DNA from 3 places in the Nocardia sp. PE-7 genome. Region 1 is predicted to be linked to each of the others. Evidence: riboswitches for the same ligand, from Rfam matches in the RefSeq annotation. Region 1 holds a riboswitch; each other region holds the start of a gene.
The links. A riboswitch is a leader RNA that binds a small molecule or an ion and turns the genes downstream of it on or off. The one in region 1 is predicted to bind S-adenosylmethionine.
Positions count from the first base shown of each region.

Region 2: linked by a shared signal. The riboswitch ahead of QX204_RS30570 (rhodanese-like domain-containing protein) and the one ahead of QX204_RS33980 (aminotransferase class V-fold PLP-dependent enzyme) in region 1 are both predicted to bind S-adenosylmethionine.
Region 3: linked by a shared signal. The riboswitch ahead of QX204_RS07385 (amino acid ABC transporter permease) and the one ahead of QX204_RS33980 (aminotransferase class V-fold PLP-dependent enzyme) in region 1 are both predicted to bind S-adenosylmethionine.

Region 1 is NZ_CP129614.1:7,278,753-7,285,374, reverse strand. Features, by position in the region: gene QX204_RS34005 (YbaK/EbsC family protein) at 1-369, shown strand, start outside; gene QX204_RS34000 (flavin reductase family protein) at 542-1,009, shown strand; gene QX204_RS33995 (Uma2 family endonuclease) at 1,052-1,687, shown strand; gene QX204_RS33990 (hypothetical protein) at 1,726-1,965, shown strand; gene QX204_RS33985 (excalibur calcium-binding domain-containing protein) at 1,971-2,135, opposite strand; gene QX204_RS33980 (aminotransferase class V-fold PLP-dependent enzyme) at 2,748-4,061, opposite strand; SAM riboswitch class IV at 4,103-4,217, opposite strand; gene QX204_RS33975 (MarR family winged helix-turn-helix transcriptional regulator) at 4,444-4,878, shown strand; gene QX204_RS33970 (Pls/PosA family non-ribosomal peptide synthetase) at 5,035-6,622, shown strand, end outside.
Region 2 is NZ_CP129614.1:6,523,606-6,530,227, forward strand. Features, by position in the region: gene QX204_RS30560 (STM3941 family protein) at 55-588, opposite strand; gene QX204_RS30565 (O-succinylhomoserine sulfhydrylase) at 641-1,849, opposite strand; gene QX204_RS30570 (rhodanese-like domain-containing protein) at 1,860-2,276, opposite strand; SAM riboswitch class IV at 2,294-2,413, opposite strand; gene QX204_RS30575 (Rv0361 family membrane protein) at 2,459-2,875, opposite strand; gene QX204_RS30580 (RNA-guided endonuclease InsQ/TnpB family protein) at 3,048-4,271, shown strand; gene QX204_RS30585 (FAD-dependent oxidoreductase) at 4,463-5,851, shown strand; gene QX204_RS30590 (amidohydrolase family protein) at 5,888-6,622, shown strand, end outside.
Region 3 is NZ_CP129614.1:1,570,151-1,576,772, forward strand. Features, by position in the region: gene QX204_RS07375 (ABC transporter substrate-binding protein) at 1-541, opposite strand, end outside; gene QX204_RS07380 (amino acid ABC transporter ATP-binding protein) at 572-1,333, opposite strand; gene QX204_RS07385 (amino acid ABC transporter permease) at 1,330-2,337, opposite strand; SAM riboswitch class I at 2,496-2,589, opposite strand; gene QX204_RS07390 (hypothetical protein) at 2,960-3,673, shown strand; gene QX204_RS07395 (glycosyltransferase family 2 protein) at 3,696-4,868, opposite strand; gene QX204_RS07400 (LppM family (lipo)protein) at 4,870-5,625, opposite strand; gene QX204_RS07405 (carotenoid biosynthesis protein) at 5,710-6,622, opposite strand, start outside.

The sequences.
Region 1 (6,622 bases):
GCCGACGCCGCCCGCGCGATGGGCGTCCATCCCACCGCGATCCTCACCGCCCAGGTCTTCCTCCTCGACGACGACCCGGTCCTGCTGCTGGTAGCCGACCACCACCACGTCGACCTCGTCCGCACCGGCAAACGCCTCGAAGGCGCCCTCACCCGCGCCCCCGCGGCCCTGGTGGAACGCATCACCGGCCAACCCATCGACGGCACGGCCCCCCTCGGCCACCCCACCAATCTCCCCACCTGGGTAGACACCGCCCTGGCCGCCCACCCCGAAGTCTGGGCCGCGGGTGGCCATCCGAACACCTTGTTCCGCACCAACTTCCGCGAATTGGTCCGCATCACAGCGGGCCTGCCGATCGACATCGACTGAATTCGGGTTCCGATCCCGACCGGTGATGTGGATCAAACGGACACAGTGGACGTGAGGGCACTCCCTGGGCGGGCGTAAGTTGGGGGCGGTGGGCGATGTGCAACCTTCTGAGACCGGCCTGGTGGTTCCCGATGATCTGAGCGGGATAACGGCTGAGCAATATCGGGGCTCTATGCGGCACTATCCGGCCGGCGTCACGGTGGTGACGCTCGGAGCCGAGAGTGGACCGGTGGGGTTCACGGCCACCTCGTTCGCCTCGCTGTCACTGGAACCGCCCCTGGTTTCGTTCAACATCGCGCACACGTCATCGAGCATCGACGCGTTGCGAGCCGCGGACTCGGTGGTGATCCATTTCCTCGGCGAACACCAACAGCACCTGGCCCACCGCTTCTCCCGCACCGCAGCCGACCGCTTCACCGACCGCGCCCTCTGGACCACCCTCGACACCGGCGAACCAGTCCTGCACGGCACCCCCATCTGGCTGCGCACCACCCTCCACAAACTCATCGACCTGGGCGACCACACCCTCGCCGTCGGCCTGGTGACCCGAGTCCACGACCAAACCGAAGAGTCCCCCTCCGCCGCACCGCTGCTGTACTACAACGGCAGATACCACCGCCCCACCCCGCTCGACACCTGATCAGACCGTCTACCTCAGCCTGCTACAGCTAGTGTTGGTCCGGTGAGCGAGGCATACGACTGGTCGTGGTTGCGCGCCGGTGTTCCGGGCATCGACCTGGACACATACTTGGCACTGCCGGAAGACCTCTCTCGGGTGATCGAGGTCAAAGACGGCCTGCTGGTGCACTGCGACTCGCCCTCGCCGAATCACATCGCCATCGCCGACGTGATCAAACAGTCCCTCCGGGAAGCCATCCGGAAACGCACCACCGGGCAACCATGCCTGAAGGCCAGCGGCGAACTGGACATGCTGGTCTCCGAGGTTCCCTTCAACTTCCGCCGCCCCGACGCCATCGTGTACCGCAGTATCGAAGACCCCCGCGACAAATGGAAAACCAAGCCGACAGCAGGCGACACCCTGCTGGTCGTCGAAGTGGTTTCACCAGCGACAGTTACCGCCGATTGTGTGGACAAACGAGCGGAATACGCACGCCTGGGAATCGAGCAGTACTGGATAGTCCGCATGGAGAACAACGACGGCCGTGTGAAGTCCATCGAGATCCTCCGTCTCAATACCGCAGGCGTCTACGTCTCCACCGAAACCCGCTTCAGATCCCACAGCCCCACCGCGATCGCGATCACCGATCCGCTCGACGTCACCATCACCTGGGATGCCCTCGACGCGGATCTCGACTGATACCTGAGCGGAAACTTGTCTCCATGAGTGAGTTTCGGGTGACCGGCGTCTTCCCGGTCAGTTTCAGACCGGACCCGTTCGTCGTCGGCCACGCGATCGGCGATTTCGACGTCGGCAGCGCTGTCGAGCTTCGGCGGGCGGGCGAGGTCATCGCCCATGGAGTCCTTCGGGCGCTCGAGATCCATCGCTCCCCGAAAGGCGAATTCTCACTGACCTTCTCGGATGAGATTTCCCATCATGTCCGCGTCGGGGACGTCATTCGTTCGATGGATACCTGATCGCCCTATTCGCAGGCCACGCCATCCTTGTTCCGGTCGAGCTCTGGTCGGTAACCGGGTTCACCAATGTGGATCGGGGCGGCACCGGCGGCCCTGGCTGCCTCACAGTTCTTGTAATAGGCGCTCGCAGGAGTTTGTGGCGCAGTCGCACCAGCCCTCGGAGTTGGCACTTCCAGTGTGGTGGTAGGCAGCGGGACATCTGCAGGCGGCGGCAGCTGGATAGTCGTTGTCGGGACGATCGGAAGATCAACGGTGGTAGTCGGCGCGATTAACGGCGGGATCGAAACTGTCGATGCCACCGCAGAAGTGGTAGTGGTCGAAGCGTTCGCGGTCGTTGATGGCTGGGTGGTTCGGCTTGACGAGGAGGTGGTCGTCTGCGGTTCTGGCGACGAATTGTCTTCGGCGAGAGTGCCGATCACAGATAGGCCGACTACACCCCCCACACCGATCCCGACCACCAAAGGCCAGCGACGCTTCTTTGCCCGCTGCCTCGGCGGACGAGCCCATGGATCAGATGGCTGAATCGGTCCAGTCACGGTTCCCCTAAGGATTCGGACTATCTCCGCGGCTTCATCGCGACGGATCCGACTCCCGTTCCCCGATCCACCAGTGGTCAACCGCAAGATTACTCGACCTGGATTCGCCAACTATCCCGGCCGCCGATACACCATTTCCCTCTCCCCAAACGGGTGCCGCGACCGACGCAATCGCGCGATCCGCCCCTTTTCGATACGTGTTCCCACTGGTGAGGCCTGATCGCACGACCACGGTGGGTCTTGCATTCAGCCGATCAGGCAGGGGGCCGCGCCGTCGGGGGAAGCGGTGAGGGGGCGAGTTTCGGGGGTGGGGTTCCAGTGGCCGTCGGTGACGGCGTATTCCCAGGTGGGGCCGTTGGTGACCAACGTGGAGACCGCTTCGATCAGGCGGTCTACGTCGGCGGCCGTGGTGCCGAGGCCGATGCTGGCGCGGAGAGCGGCATCGAGACCGAGGCTCGCGAGCAGCGGGTGGGCGCAGAAACGGCCGTCGCGGACGCCGATGGCGTGTTCGGCGGAGAGGTAGGCGGCGACCTTACCGGGGGCGTGGTCGGCGACGGTGAAAGCGACGATGCCGACGCAATCGGGGCTGTCGGACCAGATGCTGACCAGGTCGACGCCTGCGATCGCGGACAAACCGTCGCGCAGACGGTCCGCCAGAAAGCGTTCGTGCGCAACGAGTTCGGCGGGGTCGATCGCGGCGAGCGCGTCGCACGCGGCGGCAATAGCGGCCGCGCCCAGAACATTCGGCGAACCGGCCTCGTGCCGCTGCGGCGCGCAAGCCCATTCGACCTCCGACACACCGACACTGCGCACCGCACCGCCGCCCGCCAGGTACGGCTCACCCTGGTCCAGCCAGTCGCGTCGGCCGACCAGCACGCCCGAACCGAACGGCGCGTACAGCTTGTGCCCGGAGAAGGCGAGATAGTCGATCCCGCTCTCGCGCAGGGAGATCCGCCGATGGGGGGCCAGCTGCGCGGCATCGACGAGGATGCGCGCACCGCACAGGTGAGCGATGGTCGCGAGGCGCTCCAGCGGCAGCACCTCACCGGTGACATTGGAGGCCCCGGTCACCGCGAGCAGCGCGGCGGGCTTGCTGCACAGCTCGGCGACGACTCGCTGAATCGTCTCCTCGACGGTGGCGGCGGCCCGCACCACCCGGCGACCGTGCGCGGTCCACGGCAGGAAGTTGGCGTGGTGCTCGATATCGAGCACCACGGTCTCCCCCGGCACGCATCCGGCCAGCAGGTTCAGCGAATCGGTGGTGTTGCGGGTGAACACGACGACCTGGTCGTCGTCGGCGTCGAGGAACCGGGCGACCGCGCCACGGGAAGCCTCGTAGCACTCGGTCGAGATCCGCGAGGCGTAGCCCGCACCCCGGTGCACGCTGGCGTAGTACGGCAGCAACTGCGAAATACGGTCGGTGACCTGCTTCAATGCCGGCGCACTCGCGGCGTAGTCGAAGTTGGCGTAGGAGCTGGTGCCGCCTTGAACGAGCGGAACCCGCAGGTCGGCACCGGAAACGGCGGCGATGGCACAGGTGGGGTCGATTACAGCAGTCATGACGAAATCCCGTCGGCTCAGGGACCCGCTCCAAAAGAGGTGGCCCGCGCTTGCCGCGCCCAATTCGGACGTCGGCCTGGTCGTCACCCGGAGCACCCCACCGCGGAGGAGGGTTGCCGACCAGCAAGCCGGGGCTGAACGCTGGTACTCGTGACCTGAAATGAGAGTGACAGACGACCGCCGGACCTGTCAACCACCTTTCGTCGACCGCGCGCCGAGTCGCCGCCCTCTAGACCCGACACGCCGAGTTAGCCGCACGCTGACGCGATTCGCAGGATTGCCCGGAGTTGCCTGCTCACACCCATTTCTCAACCATCTACACACCCCATGGTGGAGTAACCGAATGATTGGGAACCTCCACCATTTGCTAGAGTTCCCTCTCATGTCCACGAACACGAACTCCGTCCGCGGCCTGCCGCGCTACCCGGTGTACGCGCTCGGACGGCTCACCAAGGCGCTGCACGCCGAGATCGACGTCCCGTTGCGCGATCATTGGGTGCTCACCTTCATCTCCGAGAACGCCGACCTGACGCAGAAGAAAGTGGGCGACGCGCTCGGTATCGACCGCAGTGAAGTCGTCCGCCTGATAGACGCGCTGGAACGCGCCGAACTGGTCGAACGCACCCGCGACGGCAAGGATCGCCGCAAATACCGGCTGCGGATCACCGAGGCGGGGCGCAAGCAGTGCAAACGCACCGACAAGCTGATCGCCGAGGCCACCGCGCGCGTGCTGGGACGCCTGGACGAAGAAGAACAACGGACGCTGCACCGGCTGGCGATCACCGCCCTCGGCGAGATGCCGGAATCGCCGTCGTGAACAGCGCCGACGGCACGCGCTTCCCTGCCGTCCGGCAATACCCGCACCGAGTACCGTTGGCATCTGGTGACCATCCCGTTTGCCCTCCGGTAACCCGTTCATGAAACAACAGACACCACCGATGGGGGTCAACCGATGAGAGGTGGACTGAGCACGATGCTCGAGCCACGCACTGAGGTAGCGGCGGTTCTTCGCGACCCGCTGCTGCGCGCCGATCTCGCCGCACCGCCGCGCACCCTGGTCGACATCCTGACCAGCACCGCCCTCGCCCACCCTGACGCACCGGCCGTCGACGACGGCACCGTCGTGCTCAGCTACATGGAACTGATCGCCGCGATCGAGGCCAGGATGGCCGAGCTCACCGAGGCGGGCGTGCGACCGGGCGACCGGGTGGGCGTACGGATGCCGTCGGGCAGCGCCGAGCTCTACGTGACGATTCTGGCCGTGCTCTACTGCGGCGCGGCCTACGTGCCCGTCGACGCCGACGACCCGCAGGAGCGAGCCAAACTCGTCTTCGGCGAGGCGCGGGTGAGCGCGATCGCCACCGGCGACGGCATCGAGTCGGCCACCACGGCTACGGGCGAACACGACTGGAACACCCTGCCCACCCCCGCCGACGACGCGTGGATCATCTTCACCTCCGGCTCCACCGGCACCCCCAAGGGCGTGGCGGTCACCCATCGCAACGCCGCCGCCTTCGTCGACGCCGAAGCCCGCCTGTTCCTGCAGAAGGCCCCGATCAGTCCCGGCGACCGCGTGCTGGCCGGACTCTCGGTGGCCTTCGACGCCTCCTGCGAGGAAATGTGGCTGGCCTGGCGCAACGGCGCCTGCCTCGTCCCCGCCCCGCGCGACCTGGTGCGCACCGGCGCCGACCTCGGCCCGTGGTTGATGCGCCGCGAGATCAGCATCGTCTCCACGGTGCCCACGCTGGCCGCGACCTGGCCCGCCGAAGCGCTGGAATCGGTGCGGCTGTTGATCTTCGGCGGCGAAGCGGTGCCCCCGGAACTGGCCGAACGGCTCGCCGGCGCCGACCGCGAAGTGTGGAACACCTACGGCCCCACCGAGGCGACCGTCGTCGCCTGCGCCGCCCTGCTCACCGGCGAGATGCCCGTTCGGATCGGCCTGCCCCTCGACGGCTGGGATCTGGCTGTCGTCGACCCCCAGGGCAACCCGGTGGCCGAAGGCGAGACCGGTGAACTCGTGATCGGCGGCGTCGGTCTCGCCCGCTATCTCGATCCCGCCAAGGACGCCGAGAAGTACGCCCCGCTGCCCTCGCTCGGCTGGGAACGCGCTTATCGCAGTGGCGATTTGGTCCGCAACGACTACCAGGGCCTGATCTTCCTCGGCCGCGCCGACGACCAGATCAAGATCGGCGGCCGTCGCATCGAGCTCGGCGAGCTCGACAATGCGCTACAGCACCTGCCCGGTGTCAGCGGTGCTGCTGCCGCGATCCGAACCACCAAGGCGGGCAACAAGATCCTCGTCGGCTACCTCACCGGCGCCGGTCCCGATTTCGACGTGAAGAAGGCCAGAGAGATTCTGGCCGAACAACTTCCGGCGCCGCTGGTGCCGCGCCTGGCGATCGTCGCCGATTTGCCTACGCGCACCTCCGGCAAGGTCGACCGCGACGCGCTGCCGTGGCCGCTGCCGAGCACCGACGAACCCGCCGAGACAGGGCTGTCGGGCACGGCGGCCTGGGTGGCGAGTCTGTGGGACGCGATCCTGGGCGCCGAACCCACCGACC
Region 2 (6,622 bases), 760 kb from region 1:
ACTTCTCGAGGGCTAACACAGGCGTGGTCCGGGAGAATTCGGTTGTGCCCGTAGCTACGGGAGGATGATCAGGGTCGGTCGATAGTGGCGCATTGCGGTCAGTACCTGTTCCGGTGACGCGCCCAGCATCGATTCCGGCAGGTTCACTGCGCCGTAACCGAGCTTCTGATTCAGCTTGGCCAGCAGGCGAATTCGCCGGGAACTTCGCGCGAAGTATGCCTCCGGGTCGTGAAGGCCCAGCTGGACGTAACGCACCTTGGACAGCGCCGAGGTGCGCTGGACGAATATGCGCGCGTGAGCCACTTCGTCCCAGGTGAAACGACCGGACTGGCGATGGTCGAGTCCGTCGTTGCTCAATACCAGTTCCGGTCGACGCCAGATCAGTCGGCCGACGAAGACGAGCCCGGCGCCGAGTCCGAGCGGTATGCACAGCACCCCTGCGATGAGCGGCACCAACGGTGCATCATCGGACAACACGATCCAAACGCCGAGCGCGACGAACACGGCCGAAAGCGCGATCATCGCCATCGAACGCGGGATCGACGGGTAATAGAACGTCGCAGGCTGCGCGACTCCCCCAGCAGTCATGGTCGCAGTGTAAATCCTTGACAGCGAACGGCTTTGGTCGTCGAACCCGGAGCTAGCTCAGGGCGTGGTCGAGGTCGCCGAGGAGATCCTCGAGGTCTTCCAGGCCGACCGAGATGCGGACTACGCCGTCGGACAAGCCGATCGAGGCACGGCCTTCCGGGCCCATGGCTCGGTGGGTGGTGGTGGCGGGGTGGGTGATCATGGTTTTGGCGTCGCCGAGGTTGTTGGAGATGTCGATGATGCGGAGGCGGTTGAGGACCTCGAAGGCTCGCTTCTTGCCGTCGTCGCCGTTGAGGGCGAAGGTGACGACTGTGCCGCCGCCGGTCATCTGTTCCTTGGCGAGGGCGTGCTGTGGATGTGATTCCAGGAAGGGGTATTTCACCCAGTCGATCGAGTTCTTGGTCTCCAGGAACTCGGCCACTCGCAGGGCCGACTCGGTGGAGTGGCGGACGCGCAACGGCATGGTTTCCAGGCCTTTGAGCAAGGTCCAGGCGTTGAAGGGGCTCAGGGCCGGGCCCGTGTGGCGCATCAGGGTTTTGACGGGGCCGTCGATGTAGTCCTTGGCGCCGAGGATGGCGCCGCCGAGGACGCGGCCCTGGCCGTCGATGTGCTTGGTGCCGGAGTAGACGACCACATCGGCGCCGAGCTCGAAGCCGCGCTGGAGCAGGGGGGTGGCGAAGACGTTGTCCAGCACCACCTTCGCGCCCGCGGCGTGGGCGAGCTCGGTGACCTTGCGGACGTCGACGAGGGTCTGCATCGGGTTGGCGGGGGTCTCGAAGAAGACGGCCTGGGTGGGGACGGAGAGAGCCTGTTCCCACTGGTCGAGGTCGTCACCGTCGACGAAGACGGTTTCGATGCCCCAGCGCGGGAGGATCTCGTTGCAGACCACGAAACAGGAACCGAACAGGCTGCGGGCGGCGACGAGACGGTCGCCCGCCTTCAGCAGCGCGCCGAGCGCGGTGAACACCGCCGACATGCCGGATGCGGTCGCGAAGGCCGCTTCGGCGCCGTCGAGCAGGCGGATGCGTTCCTCGAACATCGCCACGGTCGGGTTGCCGAAGCGGGAGTAGACGAAGTGCTCGACGTCGCCGGTGAACGCGGCTTCGGCGGCTTCGGCGTTCTCGTAGACGAAACCCGAGGTCAGATACAGCGCCTCGGACGTCTCGTCGAAACCGGAACGGCGCAGGCCACCGCGCACGCCGAGCGTGCCCGGACCGACGCCCTCTGGCAGTGGCTTGTCGAACGAACCACCGGTGATCATGCTTTTCTCCTTATGCCTGACGCCACGGCAGGCCGACCGCGCGCCAACCGGTGCTGCCGCGCTGACCGAACGCGTCGGGACCACCTTCGAAACCGTCGAGCACGTTGTAGGACGGTGCCACGCCCGCCGCCGTCGCCAGGTTCGCCGCGTGCGCGGAACGCTGACCGGAGCGACACAGGAACACCACCGGTGCGTCGTCGGGGCGACCGGCGAGTGCCTTCTCCAGCTGCACGCCGAACTCCGGGTTGCGCGTGCCGGTGCCGTCGACCCATTCGATGAAATGGGCCGGGCGTTCGATGGAGCTGGTGTCGGGGATGCCGATGTTCGCCCACTCGCCTTCGGTGCGCACGTCGATCAGGACGGCGCCGGGGTGCTCGGTGAGCAGCTCCCACGCCTTCTCAGGGGTGATGTCGCCGGCGTAAGTCATGTCGATCCTCCTGCGTGAATCCGCTCTTGCCGTGCCGGAAGTCCCCGAACACACGGCCAGGTCGTCACCCGGAGCACCCCACCGCGGAGGAGGGTTGCCGACCAGCGAGCCGGGGCTTGACGCTGGCACTCATGACCTTGCGATCTGAGATTGCCTCGGCACAGGTCACCGTGTCAAACGATTCAGAAAGTGCACACCAGCCACGCGCCGTCGACGCTGGTCAGTTTCCAGTTGATCGTGGCCGGTTTGCCGTCGACCACCACGGTCGCGTCGATTTTCGCGCGGTCGCCGTTCACGGTCGCGTTCTCGAAACCCTTGCCGTCGATCGTGACAGCCGATTTCGGGCCACCCAGCCGTTCACCGAGGCCGGAGGACTCTTCGTCGAAGCCGGGGCAGGCCACACCGGTCGGTGGACGCAGGTCGCTGCGCGAGCGGGCGTCGATATAGTTGGTGACGGCGGCCGCGAGACGGTCGGCCTCTGTGACATTTTTCTCAGCGGGCGAGAGCAGTCCGCCCGCCACGATGCCGATGAGCACGATGATCGCGATCACCGCGGCCGCGACGAACGGGACGATGGAACGCTTGTCGGTCTGATCCACCACTACGGGCTGGTCATCCGAGCCTGTTTGCTCCTCGTTCATTGGGTGCCGTAGCGCGGAAGCGCGGTCATCCATGACCGGCAGGAGCACGACAAGTTGATGCCTGGCGCGCCCAGCGCTACTCCTCCTTTCGGAAAGTCAGTTTACGAACAAGCATGTTAATTTGTGAGGCATGAGCGAGGTGGTGAAGCGGGCTTTCAAGTACCGGTTTCGCCCGACCCCGGAGCAAGCCGCTGAGTTGGAACGAACCTTCGGATGTGTACGCAAGGTATACAACCTCGCGCTCGAAGCCCGGACTGCCGCGTGGCAGCGGGGCGAGCGGGTCAACTACAACGCCACGTCGGCGATGCTGACCGAATGGAAACGCGGCGAAGACCTCGCCTACTTAGGTGAGGTTTCGTCGGTGCCGTTGCAGCAGTCGTTGCGGCACCTGCAAGCCGCGTTCGCCAGCTTTTGGGCCAAACGGGCGAGGTATCCGCGCTTCAAATCCCGTAAGAAGTCCAGGCCCAGTGCCGAGTACACCCGGTCAGGGTTCCGATGGAGTAACGGGAAACTGACCTTGGCGAAGATGAGCGAACCGCTCGATATCGTCTGGTCGCGCGGGCTGCCCGGCGATCCCTCCTCGGTGACGGTGTCGCGAGACGCGGCCGGGCGCTGGTTCGTGTCCTTGCTGTGCGAGGACCCCACGGTGGGATCGCTGCCTCGCACCGATCAGACGGTCGGGATCGACGCCGGGCTGACTCATTTGCTCACCCTGTCGAGCGGCGAGAAGATCACCAACCCGCGCCACGAACGCGCTGACCGTGCCCGATTGGCGAAAGCTCAGCGCAACTTGTCCCGCAAGGAGAAGGGCTCAGCCAACCGAGCCAAGGCTCGGCGCAAAGTCGCTCGCGTCCACGCTCGCATCGCCGACCGCAGACGCGACTACCTGCACAAGATCACTACTCGGCTCGTGCGTGAGAACCAAACGCTCGTGATCGAGGACTTGACCGTCCGCAACATGATCCGAGATCACTCGCTCGCGCGAGCGATCTCGGATGCGTCGTGGTCGAATTTCCGGTCGATGCTGGAGTACAAAGCCAACTGGTACGGCCGCGAAGTGGTTGCAATAGATCGCTGGTATCCCTCGTCGAAGCTGTGCTCGGCGTGTGGTGTCCTGCGGAACAAGATGCCGCTCGAGGTGCGTGGATGGGTGTGTGGTTGCGGTGTCCGACATGATCGGGATGTGAACGCCGCGAAGAATATTTTGGCCGCCGGGCTGGCGGTGACAGTCTGTGGAGATGGTGTGAGACCTCAACGGAACCCTCCGGGCGGGCAGTCGTCGATGAAGCAGAAAACCCGACCCGCGAGGGTGGGGATCCCGGTTCTTCATGGCCAGGACGATGTCAAGCTGTAATCCTGACAGGAAAAACAACCGTGCGGGCAGCCACACCGCGCCCCTGGATGCCATATGCGTCGCAGCTAGAATCACACGTGATTGCGGCCTGCTGCCGCAACTCGGCAGCTGCCGGTAAGCCGAAACGGCGACTTAGCCTAAGCTAAGTTGACGCCGTCAAATCAGTTCTCGACCAAAGGGTGCGCGTAGAAATGACCGAACAGAGTGCAGCGACTCGCCCACTTCGCATTGCGATCGTGGGTGCGGGACCGGCCGGTATCTACGCCGCCGACGCGTTGATGAAGTCCGATGCCGACGTGAGCATCGACCTCTACGAGCGCATGCCCGCGCCCTTCGGCCTGATCCGCTACGGCGTCGCCCCCGACCACCCGCGCATCAAGGGCATCATCACCGCCCTGCACAAGGTCCTCGACAAGGACCAGGTCCGCCTGCTCGGCAACATCGACTACGGCACCGACATCACCCTCGACGACCTGCGCCAGTTCTACGACGCGGTCATCTTCTCCACCGGCGCCAACGCCGACCGCGCCCTGGCCATCCCCGGCATCGACCTCGACGGCTCCTACGGTGCCGCCGACTTCGTGTCCTGGTACGACGGCCACCCCGACGTCCCGCGTTCGTGGCCCCTCGAGGCCGAGAAGGTCGCCGTGCTCGGCGTCGGCAACGTCGCTCTCGACGTCGCGCGCGTGCTCGCCAAGACCGGTGACGAACTGCTGCCGACCGAGATCCCGCCGAACGTCTACGAGGGACTCAAGGGCAACAAGGCCCTCGAGGTCCACGTGTTCGGTCGTCGCGGCCCCGCGCAGGCCAAGTTCACGCCCCTCGAGCTGCGCGAACTGGATCACTCGCCGACGATCGAGGTCATCGTCAACCCCGAGGACATCGACTACGACGAGGGCTCCGAAGCCGCGCGCCGTAACTCCAAGCAGGTCGACATGGTCGCCAACACCTTGGAGCAGTGGGCCATCCGCGATCACGGCGACCGCCCGCACAAGCTGTTCCTGCACTTCTTCGAGTCGCCCTCGGAGATCATCGGCGCCGACGGCAAGGTCGTGGGCCTGAAGACCGAACGCACCCAGCTCGACGGCACCGGCAACGTCAAGGGCACCGGCAACTTCACCGACTGGGACATCCAGGCCGTGTACCGCGCCGTCGGCTACCTCTCGCAGAACGTCACCCAGCTGCCGTTCGACGATCAGGCGGGCACGGTGCCCAACGAGGCCGGTCGCGTGATCTCCGACGACACCGCCGAAGGCGACGCCCGCTTCATGCCCGCCACCTACGTGACCGGCTGGATCAAGCGCGGCCCGGTCGGCCTCATCGGCCACACCAAGGGCGACGCCAACGAGACCATCGCCTGCCTGCTCGACGACGCCAAGGGCTTCGCCCCCGCGCCGAAGCCCGAGCTCGACGCCGTCACCGAGTTCCTCGAGGGCAAGGGCATTCCGTTCACCACCTGGGCGGGCTGGTACCGCCTCGACGCCCACGAGCGCGCCCTCGGCGAACCCGAAGGCCGTGAGCGCGTGAAGGTCGTCGAGCGCGAGGACATGCTCCGCGCGTCCGAGCCCAACAAGGCCTGAGCTGCCGCCGTTCCCGAGATAGGGCATTCTGTACAAGTGTTCGATGCCCACGTCCACATCATCGATCCGCGGTTTCCGCTGATCGAGAACGAAGGCTATCTCCCCGAGCCCTACGTGATCGATGATTATCGAAAGCGTATGGCGCACTTCGAGGTTCGCGGCGGTGCTGTCGTCAGCGCGTCTTTCCAAGGCGCTGATCAGACGTACCTGAAGGCAGCACTGTCCGCGCTCGGTCCCGACTGGGTCGGCGTGACCCGACTCGATCTCGATGCCACCGACGACGAGATCCTCGAGCTGGACCGAGCCGGCGTGCGAGCCCTGCGGTTCAATCTCAAGCGCGCCGCCGCCGACATCACCGAGATGACGTTGCAGGCGTTGCGCGCGCACGAACTGGCGGGTTGGCACGTCGAGCTCTACATCGACGGTCAGATGTTGGCCTCGCTGCAACCGGTGATCTCGAAGCTGCCCGCGCTCTCGATCGACCATCTCGGCATGTCCGAGGAGGGTCTGCCGTACCTGCTCGACCTGGTCGACCGCGGCGCGAGGGTGAAGGCGACCGGATTCGGGCGGGTCGAGATGGATGTGGCCGAGACCCTGCGCCGCATCCACACGGTCAACCCGGGTGCGTTGATGTTCGGCAGCGATCTGCCCGGCACGCGCGCCGGCAGGCCGTTCGAGGAGCGCGATGTGGACCTGATCTGCCAGGTGGTGGGCGCGGATATGCACGCGGTACTCGAGGACAACGCCCGCGAGTTCTACCGGCTGCCCGCG
Region 3 (6,622 bases), 1.6 Mb from region 1:
TCCCGATCCGCTTGCCCGCCAGGCTCTTGCGGTCGGTGTAGGTCAGTGGGCTGTCCTTCGGGACCTCGAGGGCGACGGTATCGGTGCGGTAGGTGGCGAAGTCGTACTTCTCCTTGCGCTCCTCGGTGACGGTCACGTTCGAGATGAACGCGTCCACCTCACCGGAATCCACGCGCACGAAGTTCTGCGACCAGTCCGCCACCTGGATGTCGAGCTTCAGGCCCAGGATGTCGGCCACCAGGGTGGCGAAGTCGACCTCGGAGCCGATGACGGTCCGGTCGTCGGTGGCGTAGAACCGCAGCGGCGGTACGGAACCGGCGGGACCGGTCACCACCAGCGTGCCGCGGTCGCGGATGGCCTTGGGCACCTCGGCGGCGATCGCGTCGACCTTGGCGGCGCGCACCCTGCCCTCCTGGGCGGGGGACAGGTCGTAGGTGACCGCACCGGCCTGCACGGTGTCGGCGGCCTCGGGATCGGCGGTGCAGCCTGCCGTCAACAGCGTGGCCGCCGCGACGATGCCGATCAGTGTGGAGAGCTTCATCAGTGTCGAACCTGTTCGTGGAAGGGATGATCAGCGCACGCGCGACAGGAATGCCTGCGTGCGTGGATGTGTCGGTTGGTCGAGAACGGTGGCCGCCGGGCCCTGTTCGACGATCTGTCCTTCGTCGAGGAACACCACGGTGTCGGCGACCTCACGGGCGAATCCGATTTCGTGGGTGACGATCACCAGGGCGGTGCCGCTGTGCGCGAGATCGCGGATCACCGCGAGGACCTCGCCCACCAGTTCCGGGTCGAGTGCGGAGGTGGGCTCGTCGAACAGGATCAGCCGTGGCTTCAAGGCGAGCGCCCGCGCGATGGCCACGCGCTGCTGCTGTCCGCCGGAGAGCCGCCGGGGGTAGGCGTCGACGAAATCGGCCAGGCCCACCCGATCCAGGAGCTGTTTCGCCTCGGCGACCACCTCGGCGCGCGGGCGGCGCTGCGCCGAGATCGGGGCGAGCACCACATTGTCGAGCACGGTGAGATGCGGGAACAGGTTGAACTGCTGGAACACGAAGCCGATGTGGCTGCGCTGGGCGCGCACCGCGTGGTCGGGCAGCGAACGCAGGATGTTGCCCCGTTGCCGGTAACCGATCAGCTCACCGTCGACGTGCACCGTGCCCGCGTCCTGCGCTTCCAGATGGTTGAGCACCCGCAGCAGCGTGGACTTGCCGGAGCCGGACGGCCCGATCACGGCGACCACCTCGCCGGTGCCCACCGCCAGATCCACGCCACGCAGCACCTCGGTGCCGTTGTAGGACTTGCGGATTCCGCGCGCCAGCACCGCTGCGGTCATCGGGTTGCTCCTCGGGGTGCGGCCGCACCGGCGGCGATCTCGGCGACCTTGGCGCGGACCCGCTGCCACGGTGTCGGCGGCAGCTCGCGGTGCGCGCCCTTGGCGTAGTGGCGTTCGATGTAGTACTGGACGATCGACAGCGCGGTGGTGAGCACGATGTACCAGACGGTCGCCACCATGAGCAGCGGCACCACTCGGCCGTTGCGGCCGAAGATCACCTGCACCTGGTAGAACAGCTCGGCGATCGCCATCACCGACACGATCGAGGTGCCCTTGAACAGGCTGATCACCTCGTTGGCCGCGTTCGGCAGAATCGAGCGCATCGCCTGCGGCAACACGATCGTGCGGAATTGCCGCCAGCGCGGAATGCCCAGCGCGGCGGCGGCTTCGAGCTGACCGTCGTCCACGGCGAGCAGACCCGCACGGATCAGTTCGGCCGAGTACGCCGCCTGATGCAGGGCCAGACCGATCACCGCCGCGGTGAAACCACTGATCACGCCGTTGACTTCGAAATCGAAGAAGGCCGGTCCGAACGGAATACCCACGGACAGGCGGGGATACAGGTACGCGATGTTGAACCAGAACAGCAGCTGCACGATCAGCGGGATCGAACGGAACGCCCAGATGTAGGTCCACGCGATCACCCGCAGGACGGGATTGTTCGACACCCGCCCGATCGCCAGCAGCGTGCCGAGCACGAAACCGAGAACGGTGCCCCACAGGGTCAGCTCGATGGTCACCTTCAGCGCGGCCATCACCGACTTCGCGGTGAAGTACTGGGCGAAAGTGCCCCAGTCCCAGCCCGGATTGGTGATCAGACCGTGCGCGAACTGGGCTACCACCACGAGCGCGACCGCCCCGACGGCCCAACGCCACGGGTGCCACGATCCGGCGATCCGGGGGAGATCCTCGGGCGCCTTGTCGGCGGATTCCGGCTCAGTGGGGGGAGCGTCGCCGGGCGGTAAGGGCGCGGTCTCGGCGCCGGATACGGCAGACGCGGTCATGGGAGTCCTTCGAAAAACAGTGGAACGAGGCACGGTGACCTCCACCCGGCCAGCGACGGGTTCGCGATCTGGCGGCGCTCAGACCCGACACGCCGTCGCTGTCACCCGGCACTGGTCGATATGTCGGCGGCGGTAGCCCACGGTCAGCACGAAAATCTCCTCCATCGATCCCGGCAGAAGCACCCACACCCCGAAACGGGCGGGTTGCTGCGACGTCATCGAGCCAGGTCTCTCGGTCGCTCTGGATGGTTGCGCCCCGGGTTCGTGGCCCGAGCTGAATCAGCATGTGGCATATGCACGACTGCGCACAACGGTAGAAATCATCGTGAGCGCAGAGCTTGGAGGCGGCCGTGGACGCAGTCATAATTGCCCCGGTTCGGCGTGGTCAGTGACCCGCGGACGGTCGTGATCGGGGGGCGAGACGATCGGTCGTCCACGCGGGTGACACGGGAGTGCTGCGCGGTGGTCGCCGGATCGGGCGGCGAGTTGCGGGCGGACATCGAGCTGCGGTCGCTGCGAGATTGCGACGCGCCGAACGGCGGGTTACTTCACCTGCCCTGATTCACTCCTCGCACGCGGTAGCGTCGGGCTCCTCTGCGTCGATGAGGAGTACGTCGTGATCATGCCGCGTCGTTCCACCACACTGACCTCGCTGATGGCATGCGCCGCCGCGCTGCTGCTGGCCGTGCCCTCGGCCGCCGGCGAACCGGCCGCGCCGGTGACGCCTGTTGTCACCAGGGACGCACCGAACGCCACGCCCGCGGCGGGGCCGGGTGATCTGCTCGCTGCCTACCAAACCGTCGTCGAGACGCTGAAAGCCATGGGGATCCAGCCGTTCCTCTACCCCACGGTCGCCGCGAACTGCACCGGTGACGGTGCGGGCCTCGTCCCGGCGGTCGCGGGCGCGGTACCCGGCCCCTGGCCGACGAATTCCCTCCCGCTCCCCGGGCTCGATCTCTCGGCCGTGAAATCCGGTCAGACGCTGTTCACCTTCCTGCCCTACGGGCTCGCGCCCGACACCTCCGCCACGAAGACCTCCGGCATGCAGGTGGCCTGGCTCAATATCAGCACCGGGCGGGGCGGGATGGCCTCGATGGGTCCGATCGCCGACATCGTGCGTGCGATGGTGCCGCCCGAGGTTCCCGTCGAGTTGCGTCCGCTCGCCGAGACCGCCATTCGTGACTTCCTCTTCGCCGCGATCCCGGTCGGCGGTGTTCGTGCTGTGCCTGTCGATACCGGTCGGGGCACTGTGCTGGCCGCCGTCTTCGGCACCACCGACAACGCGGGCCGGTCCTGTTTCTTCTTTCCGACCATCGGGATCACCGAAGTGGAGTGAGCGCACCGTCCGACGGTGGGGCTCAGGCGCGTTGGGCGACCGGGTTGTCGGGAGTGACCAGGGGGCGCTGTTTCCAGCGCAAGCGTCCGGTGCGGTGACGATGGTGCGAGCGGATCCACAGGCTGAGGTAGTGGGCCACCGAGAGCGGGTGGGCAACGGCCGAAGCCAGGTCGGGACCCGTAGGCGCTCGACGGGTCTCGATGGTGCGGGCGGTGATTCGGCTCGTGACGGCGGCCAGGTAGCCGAGCAGACCTGCCCGGCGGGTGCGGCCGCGGCCGAAGACCGCTGCCAGCGGGGGGATCCAATAGGCAAGGGCGGCAAGGATCGCGATGGCCGCGCCGGTGTCGAGACGGCCGCCGTAGGCCGACCACAGCCAGCGGGTGTAGCCGTCGGTGAGCTCGGTGGGGCCGGTATACATTCGGGTTCTGGCGGCCGGGCCCGCGGTCACCAGGGCGGTGCGGTGGCCTGCGCGACGCACGGCACGGGCGAGGTCGAGATCCTCGGTGGCGCTGGCCGCTACGGCCGCGTGACCACCACCCGCGCGGTAGGCCTCGGCGTCGACGGCGAGGAACTGCCCGCACGCGACGGCGGTGGACGGTCGCAGACTGTGATTGGCCGGGCCGACCGGCAGGGTCGACGCCCACGACCACGCGAGCAACGGCTGGACCAAGCGCTCGGTGGTCGAACCTGCTTCCTGGATCGGCCAGGCCGACACCAAACCCGCACAGCGCCTGCGTAATTCGGTCACCGCCGCGGCGACGGCGTGCGGTGCGAGGCGGACGTCGGCGTCGACGAAGACCAGGGCGGCCGCGTCGGTGCGGGCGGCGAGGCGCGCGCAGGCGGCGGCTTTGCCGGTCCAGCCGGGGGCGGGGTGGGCGGCCGAGCGCAGGACGGTGAAGCGCTCGTCCGCGGCGATCGCGGCCAGTGCGGCTTCATAGGTGTCGTCGGTGGACGCGTCGTCGAGGATCAGCACATTCATCCGGGGGACGCCGGTTTGGGCGCGGAGGTCGGCGATCAGCGCGGGCAGGCGGGCGGCTTCGTCACGGGCGGGGACGCACACCGTGACCGGTTCGATCACCCCCGCCACCCCGCGTGGCAGGGTGCGCAGGGTGACCAGGTTGTAGGCGGCGGTGGTCGCGCCGAGCGCGGCCAGACCCGTGCCGACCCAGGTCAGGTAGCGGGCCGCCGCGCCCACGTCAACGGCCCAGTCTGCGACTGGCGATCTCGCGCCACATCTCGGAGGGGGAGAAGCCGCCGCGCGGCGCGTTCGGCGGGCCGGGGTTGCGATCACGGAACGCCAGTCCCGCGATCAGCGCGGCCACCGCGAGGGTGATGCCGCCGACGATGCCCGCCCAGCCCGCGAACGAACGGGTGTTGGGGTCGGCGTACTTCACCTCGGCGCGCATGGTCGACACCTCGCCCGCGGGCAGCTTCCACGACACGGTGTTCTCGCTGTCGGTGGTCTCGCGGGTGCCGTTGGTCTTGGCGACGCGGGCCGGGAACGCCACGGAGAACTGCACATCCGAGCCGTGCGGGGGGACCGATTCCAGATCGACCCGACCGGTGAGACTCACCAGATCGCCATTGCGCTGGAAGTCGAGGGTGAACATGCCCTGCGTCTGATCCGAGAGCCCGCCGAGCTGGCCGACCTCGCCGAAGGACAGGTCGTCGAAGAACACCTGGGTGCCGACGTACCCGTCCTGGTTGTAGTTCTCCACCCGCACCTTCGCCGCCAACGACTCCGGCGCCTTCAGCTGGGGTCCCTTGTCCTCGGGCCCGGTCGGCACCACCGCGGCGACGATCCGCCCCGACACACGGTCGTTCGACGACACCCCCATCGACACCTGCACCCGCAGGCACCCGGCCAGCGCGGGCACGAGCAATGCCAGCAGGACGGCAACGGCCGCGACGCGCCGCGCGGGCACGGAACGACGCGGCGAAGGAGCGGGCATCTCGGCGACGGGACTCGGCTGCACGGTTGACATCGTGCCAGGCTCAGGCCCCAGAGCCCACACGACGGGCCCACCGTGCACCGCTCACCCGTGCCGATCAGGCGTTTTCGTCCCGAATCGGGGTGTGTCTCGGCGGGGTCGGCTATCCAGAACGCGCGTTGCCCATGGCCGCGCACGCCGGAACAACGGGAATCCGAGCAAGCCGAGACCGGCGAAACCCCAGATAGCCGAAGCCGGGAGACCGAGGAATACCGCGTGCGCGAGGGTCGAGCCGAGCCAGGTCCACCCGAACACCGCGACCGGGACCGCCACCGAGGGGTCGCGCGCGGGTGCTAGGCGCTGGTCGAGCACGGTGAGCAGCACCGCCATGATCGCGGCGACGAGCGCCCAGCCCAGGTAGTTCGTGTACGGGATCTGGGGCAGACCGGGGAGACCGGCGTCGGTGACCGCCCACGCCCACTGGCCGTCGGTGACCATCTGCGGATCGAGGAACAGATCCCAGCCGACCGCACCGAGGGCGACCAGTCCCACGCGCCGTACGTTCGACCCGACCTGGGGCCCGTCGGACACCAGCATGCTCGCGACGATCCAGATCGGATACAGCCCACCGGTCCACGCCAACGGCACCGCCAGCGGAACATCGGCGAACGCGGGTCCGAGCCGCTCGACGGCATAGGCATAGCTGCCGAAGGGGAATCCGGTCGCGGTGCCGACGATCTCCGCGATGAGCCCGAGCCCGGACACGATGACGAAGAATCCGCAGGCCCACCGCAATCCGCGGGTCGTCGCCGCGTGCGACAAGGCCGTCGCGGCCGACAGAGCCACCACGGCAACGGTGATCCGATCGCGTGCCACACCCGCGCTCAAGGGATAGGTGATCTGCACGAGCACCAGTGCCAGCGCGAAGACAGCGGGAATCGCACGGCGGGAATCGACCCGAACCCAGCGAGTTCGCGGCGGTGTGCACCCGAACGGACTCAGGCGGTACGACGAGGAC